Regions from separate parts of the Streptomyces sp. NPDC004539 genome, predicted to be linked through region 1. Evidence: riboswitches for the same ligand, from Rfam matches in the RefSeq annotation. Region 1 holds a riboswitch; each other region holds the start of a gene.
What was found. Region 1 has a riboswitch for cobalamin ahead of ABZX85_RS21825 (ABC transporter substrate-binding protein). Riboswitches for the same ligand answer to the same signal wherever they lie in the genome.

Region 1 (5,387 bases):
GGCACCTGGTTCTCGGGGCTCGGGCATCCCGACTCCCTGGACGAACAGGACTTCACCGCCGCCCTGTTGCTCGGCGCCGACCGCGCGGTCCAGGGCGTGCCGATGACCGTCGTCCTGCGCGGGGTGCAGGCCGCGCTGACCCGCGCGGTCGAGATCACCGTCGACCGCTGCCGCTCGGCCGGCGTCCCCGACCGGGCCCAACTCCACGTCGTGCTGCGGCTGAAGGAGTACGGCGACGCCGTCGAGCGGCAGGTCATCAACGGCTACCGGGCCGCCGAGCGCGAGACCCCGCGCGGAACGGGGGCCGCCCGCGCGCGACTTCTGCGGCAGGTCCTGCTGGGCGGCGCGGTCCCGCCCGCCTCGGAACTCTCCCGTGCCGGTATCCGGCCCGGCGCCGACGGCCTCTACCACTGCCTCGCGGCGGACGGCTCCGCCCTCGCCGGCGTCCCCGCCGCGACGGCCCTCCTGGACGGCCGGCTCGCCGGTATCGCCCCGCTCCCCCCGACCCCGCAACAACTCGAACCCGGCGCCCTGGTCGTCGTCGCCCCACCCGCCCCCCTCGCGGACCTCCCCGAGCTGTACCGCCTCTGCGTCCGCGCCGTCGACCTGGTCCGCCGCCGCGGCCACCACGGCCTGCACCAACTAACTGACCTCGCAGCAGAGTTGGCCCTGGCTGAACAACCCCTCCTGGGCACCTACCTGACGACCCGCCTCCTCGGCTCCCTGGACCCCACCGACGACTTCCACCGCCAACTCGCCCTGACCGCCCTCACCTTCCTCGACCTCGGCCGCCGCCTCGACCAGACCGCCGCCGCCCTCTTCACCCACCCCAACACCGTCCGCTACCGCCTCGCCCGCCTCCAGCAAATCACCGGCAGCTCCCTGGGCAGCGGCCCGGGCGGCCACACGGAGACCCTCCACTGGTGGTGGGCCCTGACGACGTGGCTCGGTGGGGAGCGGTCGGTGGGGGCGTCGTCGTACGAGGACGCGGGGTAGGTCAGTAGGGTGGCGGGATGGCGTACGAGGGCGGGGGTCGGTTGTTCGGGTCGCGGGACGGGTTCGGGCTGGAGTTTCATGTCGAGCGGGACCCGGGGTTGTTGTGTGTGGATGTGTTCGTGGGCGGGGTGCATGTGAACGCGTGGGACAACGCGTTCTATCCGCCGCTGCTGGTGAAGAAGCTCGGGGACGAGTTGCCGCGGTTCCGTGGGGCGGGGGCGGCGCCGGTGGGGTTCAGTTCGCCGGTCGAGGCGTTTCTCGTCGCGGAGAGTTGGGCGTACGACGAGGTCGGGGAGGAGCCCGAGGTGGGGGAGGCGCTTGCTCGGTGGGCGTTTCTGGACTGGGGTGAGTGCACCAACGATGTGAGGGCGTTCGCGTTTCCTGATGGGGAGTGGCTGCATCTCGGTTGTCGGTTGTACGAGGAGGGGCGTCCGGCGCTGGGGGCGCCGACCGTGGCGTCGGTGAGCCGGGTGTCGTTCGTCGAGACGCTGGAGCAGGGCCTCGACGTCGCCGAGCGCGAGTGGGCCGTCCGGCTCGCGGCGATCATGGCCCGGTATGAGGAGGCGCGGGAGTGACCGCCAGGCACGGCCTCATGGCGGAGGCGATCCGTACCGGGCGGCTCGATCTTGTGCCCTTGCGCGTCGAGCACGCCGGGGAGATGGCGGTCGTGCTGTCCGATCCTGCGCTCCATGCCTTCATCGGTGGTGCACCGGACACTCCGGAGGCTCTGCACGAGCGCTACCTGCGCCTCGCCGCCGGTTCCTCCGAGCCGGGGGTGGACTGGCTGAACTGGGTGGTCCGGCTGCGTGAGGGAGGGTGCCTGGTGGGGACTGTTCAGGCGACGGTCGAGCGGAGGGCCGTCGCGGGGGTGGCGTGGGTGGTGGGGACCCCGTGGCAGGGGCGGGGGATCGCCGGGGAAGCCGCCCGGGGGTTGGTCGGGTGGCTCGTCGAGAAGGGGGTGGACACCGTCGTCGCCCATGTCCACCCGGACCACCGGGCGTCGGCCGCCGTCGCGGCGAGTGCGGGACTGACGGCGACCGGGGAGTGGCAGGAGGGCGAGGTGCGATGGCGGCTCAGCCTCGCGGACGCCGGGAAACCCTGAGGCGTACGGCTCCCTCCCGGGGATAGCTTGACCCGGTGATCACACTCCCCCTCTCCACCGAACGCCTCCGCCTGCGCCTCTTCACCCCGGACGACCTCGACGACCTGCACGCCTACCAGGGGATTCCCGAGGTGGCCCGCTACCTGTACCGGCCGCCGCTGACCAGGGACAAGTGCGCGGAATCGCTGGTGCGGCGGTCCGCCGGGACGCGGTGGGCCGAGGACGGCGACGATCTGGTGGTCGCGGTGTGCCGGGCGCAGGAGCCGGGGGTCGTCGGGGAGATCGTGCTGAAGCTGGCGAGCGCGCGGGCGCGGCAGGCGGAGATCGGGTGGGTGTTCCATCCGGCGCACGGCGGACAGGGGTACGCGGCGGAGGCGGCGCGGGCGGTGGCCGCTCTCGCCTTCGAGGCGTTCGGGGTCCACCGGCTCTTCGCCCGGCTGGACACCCGGAACACCGGGTCGGTGCGGGTGTGCGAGCGGCTGGGGATGGCCAGGGAGGCGCACCTCGTGGAGAACGATCTCGACGGGGACGGCGAGTGGGGCAGTGAGTACGTGTACGCGGTGCGCGCGGACCGGTGGCGGGCGGAGGGCGTGTGATAGCTTCCCAGGGCCAGTCGAACCCATGTGCGCGCAGGTGGGCGCACGGGTCAGGGAATCCGGTGGGAATCCGGAGCTGACGCGCAGCGGTGAGGGTGACGGGCGGGGCAACAGGCCACTGGACGGGGTGAGTTCGTCCGGGAAGGCGCTCCGGCCGGACGATCCCGAGTCCGAAGACCTGCTGGCGGCCACCGGCCGGGAAGACGGTCGGGGGTTCGACCGTACGACCGGGCTTCGCGTACGAGCCCTCGACGCCGAAGGATGCTCTGTGCGGCTCGCACGTCCCGCTGCCCTGTTCATCGTCTCCGCCGTCCTGCTGACCGGGTGCGGAGGGTCCTCGGAGAAGGACTCCAAGAGCGCCGCCGAGGCGGTGACGCTCACGAACTGCGGGCAGAAGGTCACCGTCGGCTCCCCGCCGAAGCGGGCGGTCTCCCTCAACCAGGGCACGACCGAGATCATGCTCTCCCTGGGTCTCGCGGACCGCATGGTCGGCACGGCGACCTGGACCGACCCGGTCTCCGCGAACCTGACGAAGGAGAACGCGAAGGTCAAGCGCCTCGCGGACAACGCCCCCTCCCTGGAGACCGTCCTCGACACCGAACCGGACTTCGTGGCCGCCTCGTTCGCCTCGACCCTCGGCAAGGGCGGCGTCGCCCCGCGCGAGCAGTTCGAGAAGCTGGGCGTCCCGACGTACCTCTCCCCCTCCGACTGCGTCGGCAAGGACAACGGCGGGGACGGCGACGGCGCCCGCACCCAGCCCCTCGCGATCGACACGATCTACGGCGAAGTCCTGGACCTGGCAAGGATCTTCGGTGTCGAGGAACGCGGCGAGAAACTGGTCGCCGACCTCAAGAAGCGCGTGACGGCGGCGACTTCGGGCCTCAAGGCGCAGGACGTCACGCTGCTGTACTGGTTCGCGAACTCCCAGTCCCCCTACCTGGCGGGCTGTTGCGGCGCCCCCGGCGTCATCACCCGCACGCTGGACGCGAAGAACGCCTTCGCAGACACGAAGGACGAGTGGCCGCAGGTGAGTTGGGAGACGGTCGCCGACCGCGACCCGGACGTCCTGGTGATCGGCGACCTGACCCGTAAGCAGCAGACCGCGGAGACCGCCGCGAAGAAGATCGAGTTCCTGGAGTCGAACCCGGTCACGAAGAACATGACGGCGGTGAAGAAGAAGCGGTACGTCCTGCTGTCCGGTCAGGCCATGAACCCGACGATCCGTACGGTCGAGGGCATCGAGAAGGTCGCGGCGGCGCTGCGCGCGGACGGCCTCGCGGGATGACCCGGGCGACGGCCCGCGGGCTGCTGCTCGGCGCGGGCGGCCTCGCGCTGCTGGCCCTCTCGGTCGCCCTGGCGATCACGATCGGCCCGGCGGACATCGCCGTCGGTGACGTGTGGGCGTCGGTGGCGTCCCATCTCGGCTGGGGCCACTCGGAGCTGAGCCCGCTGCGGGACGGCATCGTGTGGAACCTGCGGCTCCCGCGCACGCTCCTCGCGGCAGTGTGCGGGGCGGGGCTCGCGGTGTGCGGGGCGGTGATGCAGTCGCTGCTGCGCAACCCCCTCGCGGACCCGTTCGTGCTGGGCGTCTCCTCGGGCGCGTCGACGGGCGCGGTCGTCATCGTCGTCCTCGGCGCGGGCGGCGGGCTCGTGTCGGTGTCGGGCGGGGCGTTCATCGGGGCGATGCTGTCGTTCGGGCTGGTGCTGCTGCTCAGTCACACGCTGGGCGGGACGACGGACCGGGTGGTCCTCGCGGGGGTCGCGGCGATGCAGCTGTTCTCGGCGCTGACGTCGTTCATCGTGATGACGGCCGCCGACGCGGAGACCACGCGGGGCATCCTGTTCTGGCTGCTGGGCTCGCTGAGCGGCGCGGACTGGACGGACGTCGCGGTCGGCGCGGCGATCCTCGCGGTGGCGCTGCTGGTCTGCGTGGGCCAGGCCCGCACGCTGGACGCGTTCGCGTTCGGCCAGGACGCGGCGACGTCGCTGGGCGTCTCCGTGGCCCGTACCCGGCTGATCCTGCTCTGTACGACGGCGCTGCTGACGGCGGCCCTGGTCAGCTCGGCGGGTGCGATCGGCTTCGTCGGCCTGGTCCTGCCGCACGCGACCCGCGCCCTCACCGGCCCCGGCCACACCCGGCTGCTCCCGGCGACGGCGCTGGCGGGCGCGGTGTTCCTGGTCTGGGTCGACACGCTGGCCCGGACGGTCCTCGCCCCGCAGGAGGTCCCGGTGGGGGTCGTGACGTCCCTGATCGGGGTGCCGGCGTTCGTGGCGGTGCTGTACCGGACGAAGGGGGCGCGGTGAACGGGCTGAACGCGGACCGGGTCCGCCGTACGGCGGGCGGCACCCTGATCCTCGACGGCGTCACCCTCACCCCGCGCCCCGGCGAGGTCACGGGCCTGCTCGGGCCGAACGGCTCCGGGAAGTCCACGCTGCTGCGGCTCCTCGCGGGTGTCCTCGCCCCGGACTCGGGCACCGTCACCCTCGACGGCCGCCCGCTGCCGGAGGTGGGCCGCCGGGCGGTCGCGCGCCGGGTCGCCGTCGTCGAGCAGCAGGCGGACACGCAGGTCGCGCTGACGGTCGTCGACGTCGTCCGGCTGGGCCGTATCCCGCACCGGCGGGCGTGGGCGCCGGCCGCGCCGGGTGACGAGGACGCCGTGCGGACGGCGCTGGAGCGTACCGGGCTCGCGGAC
Region 2 (5,387 bases), on a different contig from region 1:
CGCTGGCGCAAGGCGGAGAACGAGCACTCCCTGGACGAATGGGGGCTCGGCGGGCGGTCGTTCGGGACCTGGGTGACCTGGTTCCTGCTCGGCGGGGACCTCTACACGGCGTACACGTTCGTCGCGGTGCCGGCGGCGGTGTACGCGGCCGGCGCGGCCGGGTTCTTCGCGGTGCCGTACACGATCCTCGTCTACCCCCTCATCTTCACGTTCCTGCCCCGCCTGTGGTCCGTCTCGCACAAGCACGGGTACGTCACCACGTCCGACTTCGTGCGCGGGCGGTTCGGGTCCAAGGGGCTGTCCCTCGCGGTCGCCCTCACCGGCATCCTCGCGACGATGCCGTACATCGCGCTCCAGCTCGTCGGCATCCAGGCGGTCCTCGACGTCATGGGCGTCGGGGGCGGCGAGGACACGAACTGGTTCATCAAGGACCTGCCCCTGCTGATCGCCTTCGGCGTGCTGGCCGCGTACACGTACTCCTCGGGGCTGCGGGCACCGGCGCTGATCGCGTTCGTCAAGGACACGCTGATCTACATCGTCATCACGGTCGCGATCATCTACATCCCGATCAAGCTGGGCGGGTTCGACGAGATCTTCGCGAAGGCCGGGGAGAAGTACGAGGCCGCCGGGGCCGGGGGGCTCGTGCCGGCGCAGGGCGCGCAGTGGACGTACGCGACGCTCGCGCTCGGTTCGGCGCTGGCGCTGTTCATGTACCCCCACTCGATCACGGCGACTCTCTCCTCCCGGAGCCGCGACGTCATCCGGCGCAACACGACGATCCTGCCGCTGTATTCCCTGATGCTGGGGCTGCTGGCGCTGCTCGGGTTCATGGCCATCGCCGCCGGGGTGAAGGTCAAGAACGGGCAGCTGGCGATCCCTCAGCTGTTCGAGAACATGTTCCCGGACTGGTTCGCGGGGGTCGCGTTCGCGGCGATCGGGATCGGGGCGCTGGTGCCGGCCGCGATCATGTCCATCGCGGCGGCCAACCTCTTCACGCGGAACATCTACAAAGACTTCATCAAGCCCGACGCGACGCCGGCGCAGGAGACCAAGGTCTCGAAACTGGTCTCGCTGCTCGTGAAGGTGGGCGCGCTGGTCTTCGTCCTGACGATGGACAAGACCGTCGCCATCAACTTCCAGCTCCTCGGCGGGATCTGGATTCTCCAGACCTTCCCGGCCCTCGTCGGCGGTCTCTTCACCCGCTGGTTCCACCGCTGGGCCCTGCTGGGCGGCTGGGCGGTCGGCATGCTCTACGGCACGATCGCCGCGTACGGCGTCGCCTCGCCGACCCAGAAGCACTTCGGCGGCAGCTCGAAGGAGATCCCCGGCATCGGTGAGATCGGCTACATCGGCCTCACCGCCTTCGTCCTGAACGTCGCGGTCACGGTGGTCCTGACGTTCGTCCTGCGGGCGGCCAAGGCCCCCGACGGCATCGACGAGACCCGCCCCGAGGACTACACAGCGGACGCGGGCGACCCGGGCGTCCAGACGGAGCTACCTCCGGCGACGTCGGGAGCGGCCCACTAGGCAGGTGCGGCACCGTCGTGGTTGCTCGCGCCCGCGCGGCGGTAGCCGCAGATCGATACAGCCCCGCGCCCCTGGAAGATGCGCTCCGCGCGCTTCCAGGGGCGCGGTCCTGTGTCGCACGACCCGCAGCGAACCACCGTCGGCCACCACCCCCAGGGGCGCGGGGAACTGCGCGACCAGCCACAGCGGGCCCGCAGTCGGCAGCCCGCAGCACGCCCCACCCCCTCCCCCGCATCACAATTCTCACCCGACAGTTGACACTCCGAAGCCGACACGACACAACATCTGGGGGTGCCACCACAACCCGGCACTAGATGTATGCTCATGCTCGCTGTCGCCGCAGGGGAATCCGGTGTGAATCCGGAACTGTCCCGCAACGGTGTACTTGTGCGCATACGCACACGAGAGTCAGTCCGAGGACCTGCCGACAGCACACGCGCCCAGCCGTACCCAGGACGGCTCGGCGTGCCCTGACGTCCGGGCCTCGCGGAGTGGGCCGGGGTGCAAACGCGCCGTGCGTTCGCGCTGCCCTGCCCTCCCCCAGGCCCCCTGCCGAGCGAGGGAGAGCCTCACGTGACGATCGCGCCAGTCGAACCGGTTTCAGAGGTCCAGGCGGTCGAGACCGAGAACGACGGTCCCGGAACCGCGCTGCTGCGGACCCTGACGGAGCTGACCGCCGACCTCCCCGACGCCGACCCCGGCCGGGTCGCCGCCGCCGCCCTGCGGGGCCGCTCCGCGCGGGCGGACGAGGCCGAGTTGCGCGAGCTCGCGACCGAGGCCGCCGCCGGCCTGATCTCCGAGGACCCGGCGTACTCCCGCCTCGCCGCCCGCCTCCTGACGATCAGCATCCGCGCCGAGGCCGCCTCCCAGGGTGTGACGACCTTCACGGAGTCGGTCTCCGTGGGTCACCGCGAGGGCCTCATCGCCGACCGCACCGCGGAGTTCGCCGCCCTGCACGCCACGTACCTCGACGGCCTGATCGACCCCGCCGCCGACGACCGCTTCGGCTACTTCGGCCTGCGCACCCTGCACAGCCGTTACCTCCTGCGGCACCCGATCACCCGCAAGGTGATCGAGACCCCCCAGCACTTCCTGCTCCGGGTCGCGTCGGGCCTGGCCGAGGACAGCACCGTCCGCGCCCTGGACGAAGTCACCGCGCTGTACGGCCTGATGAGCCGGCTCGACTACCTCCCCTCCTCCCCCACCCTCTTCAACTCCGGCACCCGCCACCCGCAGATGTCGTCCTGCTACCTCCTCGACTCCCCCGTCGACGAGCTGGACTCCATCTACGACCGCTACCACCAGGTCGCCCGGCTGTCGAAGCACGCCGGCGGCATCGGTCTGTCGTACTCCCGCATCCGCTCCCGGGGTTCGCTGATCCGGGGCACGAACGGGCACTCCAACGGCATCGTGCCGTTCCTGAAGACGCTGGACGCGAGTGTGGCGGCCGTCAACCAGGGCGGTCGGCGCAAGGGCGCGGCGGCGGTCTACCTGGAGACCTGGCACTCCGACATCGAGGAGTTCCTGGAGCTGCGGGACAACACCGGTGAGGACGCCCGCCGGACGCACAACCTGAACCTCGCGCACTGGATTCCGGACGAGTTCATGCGCCGGGTCAACGCGGACCAGGAGTGGTCGCTGTTCTCCCCGTCGGACGTGCCGGAGCTGGTCGACCTGTGGGGCGACGAGTTCGACGCGGCGTACCGCGCGGCGGAGGCGAAAGGTCTCGCCAGGAAGACGATCCCGGCGCGTGACCTGTACGGCCGCATGATGCGGACGCTCGCGCAGACCGGCAACGGCTGGATGACGTTCAAGGACGCCGCGAACCGTACGGCGAACCAGACCGCCGAGCCGGGGCACGTCGTGCACTCCTCCAACCTCTGCACGGAGATCCTGGAGGTCACGGACGACGGCGAGACGGCCGTCTGCAACCTGGGTTCGGTGAACCTGGGCGCGTTCGTGACCGGTGGCGACATCGACTGGGAGCGGCTGGACGAGACCGTCCGCACCGCCGTGACCTTCCTCGACCGCGTCGTCGACATCAACTTCTACCCGACCGAGCAGGCGGGCCGCTCCAACACGAAGTGGCGTCCGGTGGGCCTGGGCGCGATGGGTCTCCAGGACGTCTTCTTCAAGCTGCGCGTCCCGTTCGACTCCGCCGAGGCGAAGGCCCTGTCGACGCGGATCGCCGAGCGGATCATGCTGGCCGCGTACGAGGCGTCCGCGGACCTCGCCGAGCGGTCCGGTCCGCTGCCCGCGTGGGAGAAGACCCGTACGGCGCGTGGTGTGCTGCACCCCGACCACTTCGGCGTCGAGTTCACGTGGCCGGAGCGGTGGGCGGCGCTGCGGGAGCGGATCGCGTCGACCGGGCTGCGCAACTCGCTGCTGCTGGCGATCGCGCCGACCGCGACGATCGCGTCCATCGCGGGCGTCTACGAGTGCATCGAGCCGCAGGTGTCCAACCTGTTCAAGCGCGAGACGCTCTCCGGTGAGTTCCTCCAGGTCAACTCGTACCTGGTGCAGGATCTGAAGGACCTCGGCGTGTGGGACGCCCGGACCCGTGAGGCGCTGCGCGAGGCCAACGGCTCGGTGCAGGACTTCGTGTGGATTCCGGACGAGGTGCGGGCGCTGTACCGCACGGCGTGGGAGATCCCGCAGCGCGGTCTGATCGACATGGCCGCCGCGCGGACGCCGTACCTGGACCAGGCGCAGTCCCTGAACCTGTTCCTGGAGACGCCGACGATCGGCAAGCTCTCCTCGATGTACGCGTACGCCTGGAAGTCCGGGCTGAAGACGACGTACTACCTGCGCTCGCGCCCGGCGACGCGCATCGCCCGCGCCGCCCAGGCGCAGGCCCCCATCCCGGTGCAGCAGGCCACGGACCCCGACGCGGTCGCCTGCTCCCTCGAAAACCCCGAGTCCTGCGAGGCATGCCAGTAATGACCACCGAAGCCCAGAAGAACCTGCTCGACCCCGGCTTCGAGCTGACGCTTCGTCCGATGCGCTACCCGGACTTCTACGAGCGCTACCGGGACGCGATCAAGAACACGTGGACGGTCGAGGAGGTCGACCTCCACTCGGACGTCGCGGACCTCGCGAAGCTGTCGCCGATGGAGCAGCACCTCATCGGCCGGCTGGTGGCGTTCTTCGCGACGGGTGACTCGATCGTCGCGAACAACCTCGTGCTGACGCTGTACAAGCACATCAACTCCCCGGAGGCGCGGCTGTACCTGTCGCGTCAGCTCTTCGAGGAGGCCGTGCACGTCCAATTCTATCTGACGCTGCTCGACACCTACCTGCCCGACCCGGAGGACCGCAACGCGGCGTTCGCGGCGGTCGAGAACATCCCCTCGATCCGCGAGAAGGCCGAGTTCTGCTTCAAGTGGATCAACGAGGTCGAGAAGCTGGACAGCCTCCAGACGCAGGCCGACCGGCGCCGCTTCCTCCTCAACCTGATCTGCTTCGCCGCGTGCATCGAGGGCCTGTTCTTCTACGGTGCCTTCGCGTACGTCTACTGGTTCCGCAGCCGGGGTCTCCTGCACGGCCTGGCGACCGGCACCAACTGGGTGTTCCGGGACGAGACGATGCACATGTCGTTCGCGTTCGAGGTCGTCGACACGGTCCGCAAGGAGGAGCCGGAGCTCTTCGACGAGGCCCTCCAGCAGCAGGTCACCGACATGCTGAAGGAGGCCGTCGAGGCGGAGCTCCAGTTCGCCCGCGACCTCTGCGGCGACGGCCTGCCCGGCATGAACACCGAGTCGATGCGCCAGTACCTGGAGTGCGTCGCCGACCAGCGCCTGGCCCGCCTCGGCTTCGCCCCGGTCTACGGCTCCGAGAACCCCTTCTCCTTCATGGAGCTC
Region 3 (5,387 bases), on a different contig from region 1:
GCCCAAGAGCCGCCCCGGCCCGCAGGACTCGTCCGGTCATCGCCCGGCTCCGCTCGCCGCGCGCCTGCGGGCGATGACGACGGTCCACCAGCCCGCGAGCACCAGCACGAGGGCGATCGCACCGAGGGCGCCGACCTGTACGCCCGTCGACGCCAGGACTCCCCTGCCGCTGCCGCCGTCCGTACCCACTCCCCCGGTGCCGCCGCCCGGCGTGACGATCGCCGGGGCGCTGCCGCTGGGGCTCGGTGTGGGCTGGGGCGAAGTGCCGGCCAGGCTGCGCGTCAGGGTGCCGAAGCTGACGCCGGTCGCGCCGCCGACGGCCTGGGTGGAGGCGCGCAGGTCGGAGCCGGCCTGCCCCTCCTTCGCCACCCGGAACCCGCCGTCGTCGTTCTGCTGTCCGGCGAGGAACCTCCGGGCGTCGGCGATCTCGTCGGCGTACTTCTCCGCGTCGAGGGAGAGCCCCTGCACCGCGAGCGCGGCCGAGTTGACCGAGTTCCCGGCGGCGCCGGGGAAGCCGCCGTCGGCCAACTGCCTTGACGCGAGCCAGGAGAGGGCCTTGTCCACGGCCTTCTCCGCCGTGTCGCCGCCGGCCAGATCGAGCGCCATGGCCGCGATCGCGGTGGAGTCGACGTCGGCGTCCTTCGTCGCCGGGATCAGGCTCGGCCAGGCGCCGCTGTCCTGCTGGAGGCTCGCCAGATAGGCGACCGGCTCCCGCGCCTTCTCCCCGGCCCTCAACTGCGCGATCACCGCGAGGGATTGGCCGAACACGGAAGGCGCATAGGTGTAGGCGCCCTTCGCCGCGCAGGAACGGTCGGGCGCGGTGCTCGCCTTCGTGCATACGGCCTTGTCGAGCGCGGCGATCAGGTCGTGGCCGGCGAAGTCGCGCGGGTCGCGGCCGACGGCCTCGGCGAGCAGGGCTGTCTTGCCGAGGGAGCCGCCGGTGGCGTGGGGTGTGCCGATGCCGGTCCAGTCGTTGACGGTGCGGCCCTCGCCGTCCTTGCCCTCGTGGTCGAGGAAGTCGACGATGCCGCGCAGTCCGGCGTTGTCGAGGCCGGTCGCGGCGAGGGCGTAGGCGCCGTCGACGGTCAGGCCGAAGTCGGCGCGGGTCGTCCCGGGTCCGGCGGTGTAGTAGCGGCCCTGCTTCAGGTTGGCGGGGTCGGTGAGGTAGGCGACGCCCTTCTTGAGGTCGGGGCCGACCCCCGGGGGCGGGGTGGTCGGGGGCGCGGTGGGGGTCGTCGGCGGGTCGGTCGGCTCGGCCTGCTTCGTGGTCAGGGTGACGAGGCTGGTGCCGGCGCCGGCGAGGACGGCGGGCGGGGTCGGATAGAGGGCCGGGTCGGTGGCGCCCTCCTCGAACCCGAAGCCGCCGCCGTCGAGTTGCTGCCGCGACAGCCAGCCCACGGCCGCGTTCGCGCGGGTGGTGTCGCCGAGTACGCGCAGGGCCTGGGCGGCGTACGCGGTCGCGTACACGCCGCCGGTCGTGGAACCGGTGTAGCCGGGGAACGCGCCGTCCGCGCGCTGGGTCTTCGTCAGGTAGGTGCGCGCCTTCGTGACCGCGTCGTCGTGACCGCCCGCCTTGTTCAGGACGAGGGCGACCAGGCCGGTGGTGGCGGAGTCGCCGTCGCAGTGCTCGCCGGGGCGGATGAGGATGCTGGTGATGCCGCCGTCGGCGCACTGGAGTTGGGTGAGGCGGCCGACGGTGGCCGCCGGAGGAGTCGTTCCGGACCGCAACAGGGCCAGTACGGACAGAGCCTGTCCCTCGGCGTACCCGGCGCCCGCGAAGTCGCCCTTGGCGGTGCAGCCGGGGGTCGGTTCGCCGGACTCCGGGCCCGCCGCGCACACGTTCTTCGCCAGGTCGCCGACGAGGTCGTGGCCGCCGAAGGTGTGCGCGTCCTGTCCGGTGATCTCGGCGAGGAGGGCCAGGCGGGCGGCTGCCGTGGCGTCGGGGGCCCGGTCGGTGCCGTTCGGGTAGGCGTAGTCGGCGGTGTGGGCGGCGAGGAAGGCGGTGATCTTGTCGAGGCCGGCGCTCCTGCCGTCGGTGGCGGCGAGGGCGTAGGCGGTCTCGGTGGTCAGGAGGTGGTTCGGGGCGCCGTCGTCGACGACGCGTTCGCCGTCGGTGAGGCGGCTCTTGAGCCAGGTCGCCGCGGAGGCCAGGTCGATGTCGCCGGGCGCGCCGGTGGGGGTGGTGCCCGGATCGGGGGTGCCGGTGGTGCCCGCGCGGACGTCGTCCGGGGTGAAGGCGGGCCGGCCCGTGCTGCCGCCGACGTCGGTGCCGCCGTAGACCCAGGCGTCGACGTCGCCGTCCTTGAGTGTGCGGTCCATGGCTCCGTACCGGCTGTAGGTCCATTCGTCCTGGCCGGGTGCGGCGGTCCAGTACGACCAGTAGGCCGTCGCCTGCGGGGTCAGAACGCAGGGTTCCTCGTCCGGAGTCGGGTACTGCGTACCGGAGTTGAAGGTGCCGGAGCCGATACGGCAGATGAAGCCGGGGCCGTCGTGCCGGGTGCCGGTGGTGGTGAAGCCGGCGTCGTGGAGGAGGTCGTAGCCGGTGGTCGGGGTGGTGTCGCAGCCGCGCTCGACCTTGCCGCCGAACGGCTCGAAGTCGACGGCGGCGACCGCGCCGTCGGTCGCGGTGCAGTCGCCGATGGGGTCGGCGGCGGCTGGGGAGATGGTGGTGAGGAAGGTCGTGCAGGCGGCTGCGATCAGCAGCAGCGCGGTCGCAAGTGCCGTCCAGGCGCCGGGTGTTGTGCCCGACCGCGCGCCTCTTCGCTCTCCGGTCCCCATGGCCGCCCCCTCGTCCGGCGCGGGACGGAGACGTGGTTGAGGACCCTCGTGGTCACGGGAGTTCCCCCGTACGAGAGTCGGTCGCACCACGCCGTAGTCCGCGACGGCGTTCGTTGCTCGGATCACGCTCCAGGCAGTCCGGCTCGCCCGGCGTGTGCCGGGCCCACGGTTGCGGGTCAGCGCCGGTTTTCGACCGGCTTCCCCTGGAACTTCTTGCGTATCAGGCGGATTTGAACACGGTTCACAGAGAGCGTCAAGGTGTCGCACAGGGTGACGCGGGTCGCTCTGGCCACGCGGGTGGCGGTCGGGTACCGTCCGGCACTGCCGAGTGGGGGAACCCGGTGGGAGTCCGGGGCTGACGCGCAGCGGTGTGGGACGGCAGAGGGCCGTTCCGAGCCCGAATGCCCAGGCGGCGCAGCACCTTCGGAAGCCGATCCACGCGTCCCGGACGGCGGCCCCACCCACCGCAGGCGGGTCCGGTCGGCGTCCCTCACCCAAGGAGCAGGCCATGTCCCGTCGTTCCGCCCTGACCCTCGCCGCCGCCCTCGGCGCCTTCGCGCTCACCACGCTGCCCGCGGCGGCCACCGCCACCCCGGCGCAGATCGCCACCTCGAAGACGAACGGCGTCACCTACCTCAAGTCCCTTCAGGCGGCGGACGGTTCGTACGCCGGGTCGGGGCTGTCCAACGAGTGGGCGTTCAGCGCCTTCGCCGCGGCCGGGACCGCCGCCGTGGACGTGACGCCGGGCGGCGACACGAGCAAGAACGCGAGAACCGTCTACCGCGACCTGCTGTCCACCGGCGGCTGGCCGTCCTCCTCCCCCGTCGTCACCGACTACGAACGCGCCGCCCTCAACGCCTACGCCGCCGGCCTCGACCCGGCCCGTGTCTCCGCCTCCCGCAACCTGATCGCCGACATCTACGGCTACTGGCAGACCTCGGAAGCCGGTTACTTCGGCCCGTCGGCCACCTTCAACGGCACGGTGTTCGCCGCGCTGGCCCTGGGCGGCGCGAAGACGGCATCCGGGCAGGTCCGCGTCCCCCAGTCGCTGCGCGACGCGATCGTCACCCGGCTGCGCGCCAACCAGCACAACGACGGCGGCTGGAACTACGGCAAGGCCGAGGGCAACCCCACCCAGCTCGCCGCCGCGAGCGACATCGACATGACCGGCGCGGCCATGGCGGCGCTGTGCGTGTCGGGCGTGCCGAACACCGACACCGACGTCGTGCAGGCCAAGGCGTTCCTCAAGAGCAAGCTGGTGGCGAGCACCGGGGCCTTCAACGCCGTGTTCGGGGTGAACACCGATTCCAACGGCTGGGCCGTGTCCGGCCTCAACGCCTGCGGGATCAATCCGCAGACCGGTGACTTCCTCACCGCCCAGGGCAAGACCCCGGTCGACTTCCTGATCGCCCAGCAGTTCAACCCCGGCGGCGGCTTCAAGTACCTGCCCAGCGACACGAGTCCGTCCTCGTACGCGTCCATCGACGGCCTGCGCGCGGTGGCCGGAGGCGGCTTCACGGCCACACCGCCCGTCCCGACGACCGCCGGCGCCCCGCAGTGGGTGGGGCAGTCGTCCTTCACCGCCGGTACGGCGACGAAGCTGGCGCTGACCGTGGACGACGGGTCCGGGAACCTGCGGGTGTGCTCGGTCGCCCTGACGCCGACCGGCGCGACGACGACCTTGGGTGCCGTCCTCGACGCGGCGACGGGCTCGGGGGGTTCGGGAGGTTCAGGGGGTTCGGGAGGTTCGGCCACTCCGTCCGGCTGCGTGACAGCCGTGACACCGTCCTCCGGCACCGGGACCGTCACCGCCCTCAACGGCACGGCCGCCAACGGCTCCAGCACCTGGAAGGTCAGCATCGACGGCTCGTCCTTCGCGACCGCCGCACGGGAGACGGCCGTGGGCGTCGGAGACACGATCGCCGTGCGCTGGGGGGCCTGACGGCAGCCGTACGGCTACCGGGTCGCGGTGTGCACCCGAGGCCGGGAAGCACACGGCCGGAGGGCCGGTCGAAGCCCTATGCGTCCACCGCGCCCCGCACGAATCTCCGGAGGTGCGTACGTACGGCGTCGGGCTGCTCCAGCCAGGGCTCGTGCCCGGCGTCCGCGATCCGCGTCAACGGTAGACCGAGCCGGAACGCGAGTGATTCGAGAGCCGACAGGGGCCGAGGATCGGCGACCCCGGCGAGGAGTTCCGTTCGCGCGGGCAAGTGCTCACTCAGTTCGGCAAGGTGCCCGTCGAGCGGGTCCGCGCGTCCCTCCCTGCCGAGTTCCCTGTTCATGACCCAGTTGACGGGGCGCCGCCGCCGGGCACCCCGCGCTGCCCAGTTCCAGCCACGTTCGGGATCGGCATGGTCGGTGAACCAGGCCAGCGTGAGCAGCTCGACTTCCTCCTCCTCCGTACGGCGCGGCGACTCCTCCAGTACGCGGAGCCGCTCCTGCTGCGCGGCGGTCATACGGCGGTCACGCTCCGCCCGGTCCCCGGCGCGCCAGTCACCGACGAACGGCCCGCACATCAGCAGCATTCCGGCGATCCGATCGGGGTACGCCAGGCAGAACCGGCTCGCCAGGTCGGTGCCGTAGGAGTGCCCGACCAGCACGGCCCTGGG
Region 4 (5,387 bases), on a different contig from region 1:
GTGGCGGTGGCCATGTCCGCCGCGCTCAACCTTGTGGGGGCGTTTCTCTCCGTGGAGGTCGCGAACACGATCTCCAAGGGACTCGTCGACGAAAGCGGTATACGACCGGAGGTCATCTTCGCCGCCCTGGTGGGCGCGATCCTCTGGAACCTGCTGACCTGGCTGGTGGGCCTGCCCTCCAGTTCCTCGCACGCCCTGATGGGCGGCCTGATCGGCGCCACGCTGGCCTCGGCCGGCTCCGGCGCGGTGCACGGCGACGTGCTGGTGACGAAGGTGCTGATCCCGGCGGTCGCCGCCCCGATCGTCGCCGGGCTCGCCGCGATGCTGGCGACGAGGCTGTCGTACACCCTCGGCAAGAAGGCCGAAGGAAAGGCCGCGGAGAAGAGCTACCGGTTCGGGCAGATCGCCTCGGCCGGCCTCGTCTCCCTCGCGCACGGCACGAACGACGCGCAGAAGACGATGGGCATCATCACCCTCGCGCTGGTCGCGGGCGGCTCCCTGGCGCCCGACTCCGACCCGCCCACCTGGGTCATCCTCTCCGCGGGCGTCGCGATCGCGCTCGGCACCTACCTGGGCGGCTGGCGCATCATCCGCACGATGGGCAAGGGCCTCACCGACCTCCGGCCGCAGCAGGGCTTCGCCGCCCAGACGTCCGCCGCGACAGTCATCCTGGCCTCCTCCCACCTCGGCTTCTCCCTCTCCACCACGCACGCCGTATCCGGCTCCGTGATGGGCGCGGGGCTCGGCCGCAAGGGCGGGGTGGTGCGCTGGTCCACGGCGACCCGGATGTTCGTCGCCTGGGGGCTGACGCTGCCGGCCGCCGGGCTCGTCGGCGCGCTCGCCGAGTCGGTCACCGACCTCGGTGACTGGGGCACGGCAGCCGTCGCCGTCTTCCTCGTCGGCTCCAGCGCGGCGATCTGGAAGATCTCGCGGCGCGAGGTCGTCGACCACAACAACGTGAACGACACGGACGACACCGCTGATGTCGTCTCCGACTCCGACTCCGACGCCGGTGACATCAAGGTCGTCATCCCCGCGCCGGCGACCGTCGCCACCACCGACCCGGCCGCTCCCCCGGCCGCGACCGTCTGACCCCGAAGGACACCGCAACCATGAAGATCGACTGGTCCGCTCTCGGCTCCGTCTTCGGTGTCAGCCTCGTGGTCACCGTGGGCATCGTGACCCTCTTCACCCTCGGCGTCATGGGCCTCTCCCGGCACGAGCGCGCCCAGGCCGACGGCGGCTCCGCCGCCCTCGCGGTCACCGGCGCGTACGCGTGCTTCGCGGCGTGCCTGGGGGCCGTGGCGTACGGCATCAGCCTCATCGTCGCCTGAGCCTCCGGAAGACCGGCAGCAACCGTTTCCACAACCCCGTACGGCACCCGCCGTACGGGGTTTCGTGTGCGGTCGGCCCGACGGGTCGTGTGGGGTTCTGCACAGTCCGCTCTCGCAGGTCAACAGCGAGTTGACGGCTCTTCGAGGCCCGTGGTGGACTGCCAGGGCCATGTACGGCGGCTCAGGAGGAAGTCGGTGCGAATCCGGCGCGGTCCCGCCACTGTGACCGGGGTAGTCATCCCCGGGAGCCAGGAACTCCCACCGCCGGTCTCGTCGAACCAGGGCGTGGACACCCTGAGTGAGGACATATCGCTATGCTCGGCCGCCGCCGTCTGAGGTACCGACCCCGACCGCTGCCCGCTCCCACGGCCGGCTGAGCCGATGGGTGCCGATCGCCTCCACGCGTACGGCGCCGCCGCCGGCCTCCTCGGTGACCTGCTCCTCGGCGACCCCCGCCGGGGGCATCCGGTCGCCGCGTTCGGCCGTGCCGCGATGTCCGTGGAACGCGTGCTGTGGCACGACCACCGCGGCTGGGGAGCCCTGCACACGGCCGTCTGCGCGGGCGGCGCGATCGCCCTGGGCGCGGTGGCCGCCTCGTCCGTACGCCGCTCCCCCGGCGCCTCCCTCGCCCTGACCTCCGCCGCGACCTGGGCGGTCGTCGGCGGCACCTCCCTCGCGCGCGAGGCGCGGCACATCGGACGGGCGCTGGAGGCCGGGGACGTCGAGGCGGCGCGGGCGCGGCTGCCGCATCTGTGCGGGCGGGACCCGCAGGCGCTGGACGCCTACGGGATCGCGCGGGCCGTTGTGGAATCGGTTGCCGAGAACACGTCCGACGCGGTCGTGGGCGCGCTGGTGTGGGGGGCCGTCGGCGGGGTGCCGGGGCTGCTGGGGTTCCGGGCCGTCAACACGCTCGACGCGATGGTGGGGCACCGGTCGCCGCGTCACCTGCGGTACGGGTGGGCCTCCGCCCGGCTCGACGACGTCGCCGGCTGGCCGGGGGCCCGGCTGACCGCCGTCCTCGCGTGTGCCGCCGGGGACGATCCCCGGGGGGCCGTGCGGGCCTGGCGGGCGGACGCGGTGAAGCATCCGAGCCCCAACGCCGGGCCGGTGGAGGCGTCGTTCGCGGGGGCGCTCGGGGTGCGGATGGGCGGGACCCTGTCGTACGCGGGGCGGGTGGAGCATCGGCCGGTGCTCAACGCCGGTGGGCGCGGGGTCGTCGTCGGTGATGTCGAGCGGGCTGTGCGGCTGTCCCGGCGGGTGAGTTGGCTGGCGCTGGGGGTGACGGTCGCCGGGCGGGTGGTGGTCGGGCGGGCGTTGGCGGGGCGGGGGGCCGCTAGGCGTGTCGGGGCTGCCGGGGTCGGGGCCACGGGGCTCGGGGCTGCCGGGCGGAGTTTGTGTAAACGGTTGCTGAAAAGGGGGGCGGGTTCATGAGTGGCGGGCTGTTGGTCGCCGGGACCACCTCGGACGCCGGGAAGAGTGTCGTCACCGCCGGGATCTGCCGGTGGCTCGTCCGGCAGGGGGTGAAGGTCGCGCCGTTCAAGGCGCAGAACATGTCCCTGAACTCGTTCGTGACCCGGGAGGGCGCCGAGATCGGGCGGGCGCAGGCCATGCAGGCGCAGGCGTGCCGGATCGAGCCGACGGCGCTGATGAACCCCGTGCTGCTGAAGCCGGGCGGGGAGCGCAGCAGCCAGGTCGTGCTGATGGGCAAGCCGGTCGGCGAGATGGACGCCCGCCGGTACCACGGGGGCCGGCAGGAGCAGCTCCTCGGAACCGTCCTCGACTGTCTCGCCGAACTCCGCGCCACGCACGACGCGGTGATCTGCGAGGGCGCCGGATCGCCCGCCGAGATCAATCTGCGGCGCACCGACATCGTCAACATGGGCATCGCGCGGAACGCGGGGCTGCCGGTGCTGGTGGTCGGGGACATCGACCGGGGCGGCGTCTTCGCGTCGTTCTTCGGCACGGTCGCGCTGCTCTCCCCCGAGGACCAGGCGCTGGTCGCCGGGTTCCTGGTGAACAAGTTCCGGGGCGATGTGTCGCTGCTGGAACCGGGGTTGGAGATGCTGCGCGGCCTGACCGGGCGTCCGTCGTACGGGGTGCTGCCGTTCCGCGCGGGGCTCGGGATCGACGAGGAGGACGGCATGGCGGTGTCCCTGCGGGGGGCCGTACGGGAGTCCTCGCTCACGGCGCCGGTCGGGGACGAGGTGCTCCGGGTCGCCGTCTGCGCGGTGCCGTTGATGTCGAACTTCACGGACGTCGACGCGCTGGCCGCCGAACCCGGTGTGGTGGTGCGGTTCGTGGACCGGCCCGAGGAACTCGCGGACGCGGATCTGGTCGTCGTCCCCGGAACTCGGGGGACGGTGAAGGCACTTGAGTGGCTTCGGGAGCGGGGGCTGGCGGCCGAGTTGGGGCGCCGGGCCGCTGCCGGGCGGCCGGTGCTCGGGATCTGCGGCGGCTTCCAGCTGCTCGGCGAGCGGATCGAGGACGACGTCGAGTCGCGCGCCGGGATCGTCGACGGGCTCGGGCTGCTGCCCGTGCGGGTGCGGTTCGCCCGCGAGAAGACCTTGACCCGGCCGGTGGGCGAGGCCCTCGGCGAGCGGGTCGAGGGATACGAGATCCACCATGGGGTCGCCTCTGTCGATGGAGGAGAACCCTTCCTGGACGGCTGCCGAGTCGGGGCCGTCTGGGGTACGCACTGGCACGGTTCGCTGGAGTCGGACGGATTCCGGCGGGCCTTTCTTCGCGAGGTGGCCGCCGCCGCGGGCCGCCGCTTCGTGCCCGCCACCGACACCTCGTTCGCCGAACTGCGCGAGCGACAGCTCGATCTGCTCGGCGACCTGATCGAACAGCACGCGAACACCGACGCGCTTCTTGGGCTCATCGAGTCGGGAGCGCCGCAAGGACTGCCCTTCATCCCCCCGGGAGCGCCCGCATGAGTACGGTTTTGCTGTTGTCGACCGCCGACACGGATCTGCTGGCGGCCCGCGCCTCCGGCGCCCCGTACCGGATCGGGAACCCGACACGGGTGGACGTCGCCGGGGAGCTGCCGGCGCTGATCGAGGGCGCGGACATCGCTGTCGTCCGGCTCCTCGGCGGGAAGCGGGCCTGGGAGGACGGACTCGCGGCGCTCAAGTCGGCGGGGATTCCCACCGTGTTGCTGGGCGGGGAGACCGTGCCGGACGCGGAGCTGATGGCCGAGTCGTCGGTGCCGGCCGGGGTCGTCGCGGAGGCGCTGCGCTATCTCGTCGAGGGCGGGCCCGCGAACCTGGTGGAGCTGGCCCGATTCCTGTCCGACACCGTGCTGTTGACCGGTGAGGGCTTCGACGAGCCGCAGAAGATGCCGGAGTTCGGCGTCAGCGGAGAGCGCGCCTTCGTCGAGGGCCGTCCCACCGTCGGCGTGCTCTTCTACCGGGCCCACGAGCTGAGCGGCAACACCTCCTTCGTCGACACGCTGTGCGACGCGATCGAGGCGCGGGGCGCCAACGCCCTTGCCGTGTACTGCGGTTCGCTGCGCGGCGCGGACGCCGGGCTGTACGAACTGCTGAGCGGGGCCGACGCGTTGGTGGCGACGGTCCTCGCGGCCGGCGGCGCGCACGCGTCCGAGGCGTCGGCGGGCGGTGACGAGGAGGCGTGGGACATCGGGGCGCTCGCGGATCTCAACATCCCTGTGCTGCAAGGGCTTTGCCTCACGTCGTCGCGGGCGGCGTGGGACGAGTCGGATGCCGCGCTCTCCCCGATGGACGCGGCGATGCAGGTCGCGATCCCCGAGTTCGACGGGCGGATCATCACCGTCCCGTTCTCCTTCAAGGAGCAGGGCCCGGACGACGTTCCCGTGTACGTCGCCGACCCCGAGCGGGCCGGGCGGGTGGCCGGGATCGCCGTGCGGCACGCGCAGTTGAGGCACAAGCCGAACGCGGAGAAGCGCGTCGCGCTGGTCTTCACGGCGTACCCGACGAAGCACTCCCGGGTCGGCAACGCGGTCGGTCTGGACACGCCAGCGTCGGCGGTGCGGGTGCTGGACGCGCTGCGGGACGCCGGGTACGGGGTGTCCGG

Region 2: another riboswitch for cobalamin. It lies ahead of ABZX85_RS02555 (ribonucleoside-diphosphate reductase subunit alpha); the one in region 1 lies ahead of ABZX85_RS21825 (ABC transporter substrate-binding protein).
Region 3: another riboswitch for cobalamin. It lies ahead of ABZX85_RS47470 (prenyltransferase/squalene oxidase repeat-containing protein); the one in region 1 lies ahead of ABZX85_RS21825 (ABC transporter substrate-binding protein).
Region 4: another riboswitch for cobalamin. It lies ahead of ABZX85_RS32215 (cobalamin biosynthesis protein); the one in region 1 lies ahead of ABZX85_RS21825 (ABC transporter substrate-binding protein).

The regions. Positions count from the first base shown of each region.
Region 1 is NZ_JBEXLS010000010.1:100,442-105,828, reverse strand. Features, by position in the region: gene ABZX85_RS21845 (helix-turn-helix domain-containing protein) at 1-996, shown strand, start outside; gene ABZX85_RS21840 (hypothetical protein) at 1,014-1,571, shown strand; gene ABZX85_RS21835 (GNAT family N-acetyltransferase) at 1,589-2,098, shown strand; gene ABZX85_RS21830 (GNAT family N-acetyltransferase) at 2,134-2,694, shown strand; cobalamin riboswitch at 2,747-2,874, shown strand; gene ABZX85_RS21825 (ABC transporter substrate-binding protein) at 2,963-3,979, shown strand; gene ABZX85_RS21820 (iron chelate uptake ABC transporter family permease subunit) at 3,976-4,998, shown strand; gene ABZX85_RS21815 (ABC transporter ATP-binding protein) at 4,995-5,387, shown strand, end outside.
Region 2 is NZ_JBEXLS010000001.1:587,033-592,419, forward strand. Features, by position in the region: gene mctP (monocarboxylate uptake permease MctP) at 1-1,527, shown strand, start outside; cobalamin riboswitch at 1,839-1,971, shown strand; gene ABZX85_RS02555 (ribonucleoside-diphosphate reductase subunit alpha) at 2,101-4,467, shown strand; gene ABZX85_RS02560 (ribonucleotide-diphosphate reductase subunit beta) at 4,467-5,387, shown strand, end outside.
Region 3 is NZ_JBEXLS010000045.1:14,549-19,935, forward strand. Features, by position in the region: gene ABZX85_RS47465 (hypothetical protein) at 1-40, opposite strand, end outside; gene ABZX85_RS47470 (prenyltransferase/squalene oxidase repeat-containing protein) at 37-2,778, opposite strand; cobalamin riboswitch at 2,893-3,018, opposite strand; cobalamin riboswitch at 3,110-3,185, shown strand; gene ABZX85_RS47475 (hypothetical protein) at 3,287-4,720, shown strand; gene ABZX85_RS47480 (alpha/beta hydrolase) at 4,797-5,387, opposite strand, start outside.
Region 4 is NZ_JBEXLS010000018.1:173,994-179,380, reverse strand. Features, by position in the region: gene ABZX85_RS32225 (inorganic phosphate transporter) at 1-1,092, shown strand, start outside; gene ABZX85_RS32220 (hypothetical protein) at 1,113-1,334, shown strand; cobalamin riboswitch at 1,471-1,613, shown strand; gene ABZX85_RS32215 (cobalamin biosynthesis protein) at 1,716-2,765, shown strand; gene ABZX85_RS32210 (cobyric acid synthase) at 2,762-4,270, shown strand; gene cobN (cobaltochelatase subunit CobN) at 4,267-5,387, shown strand, end outside.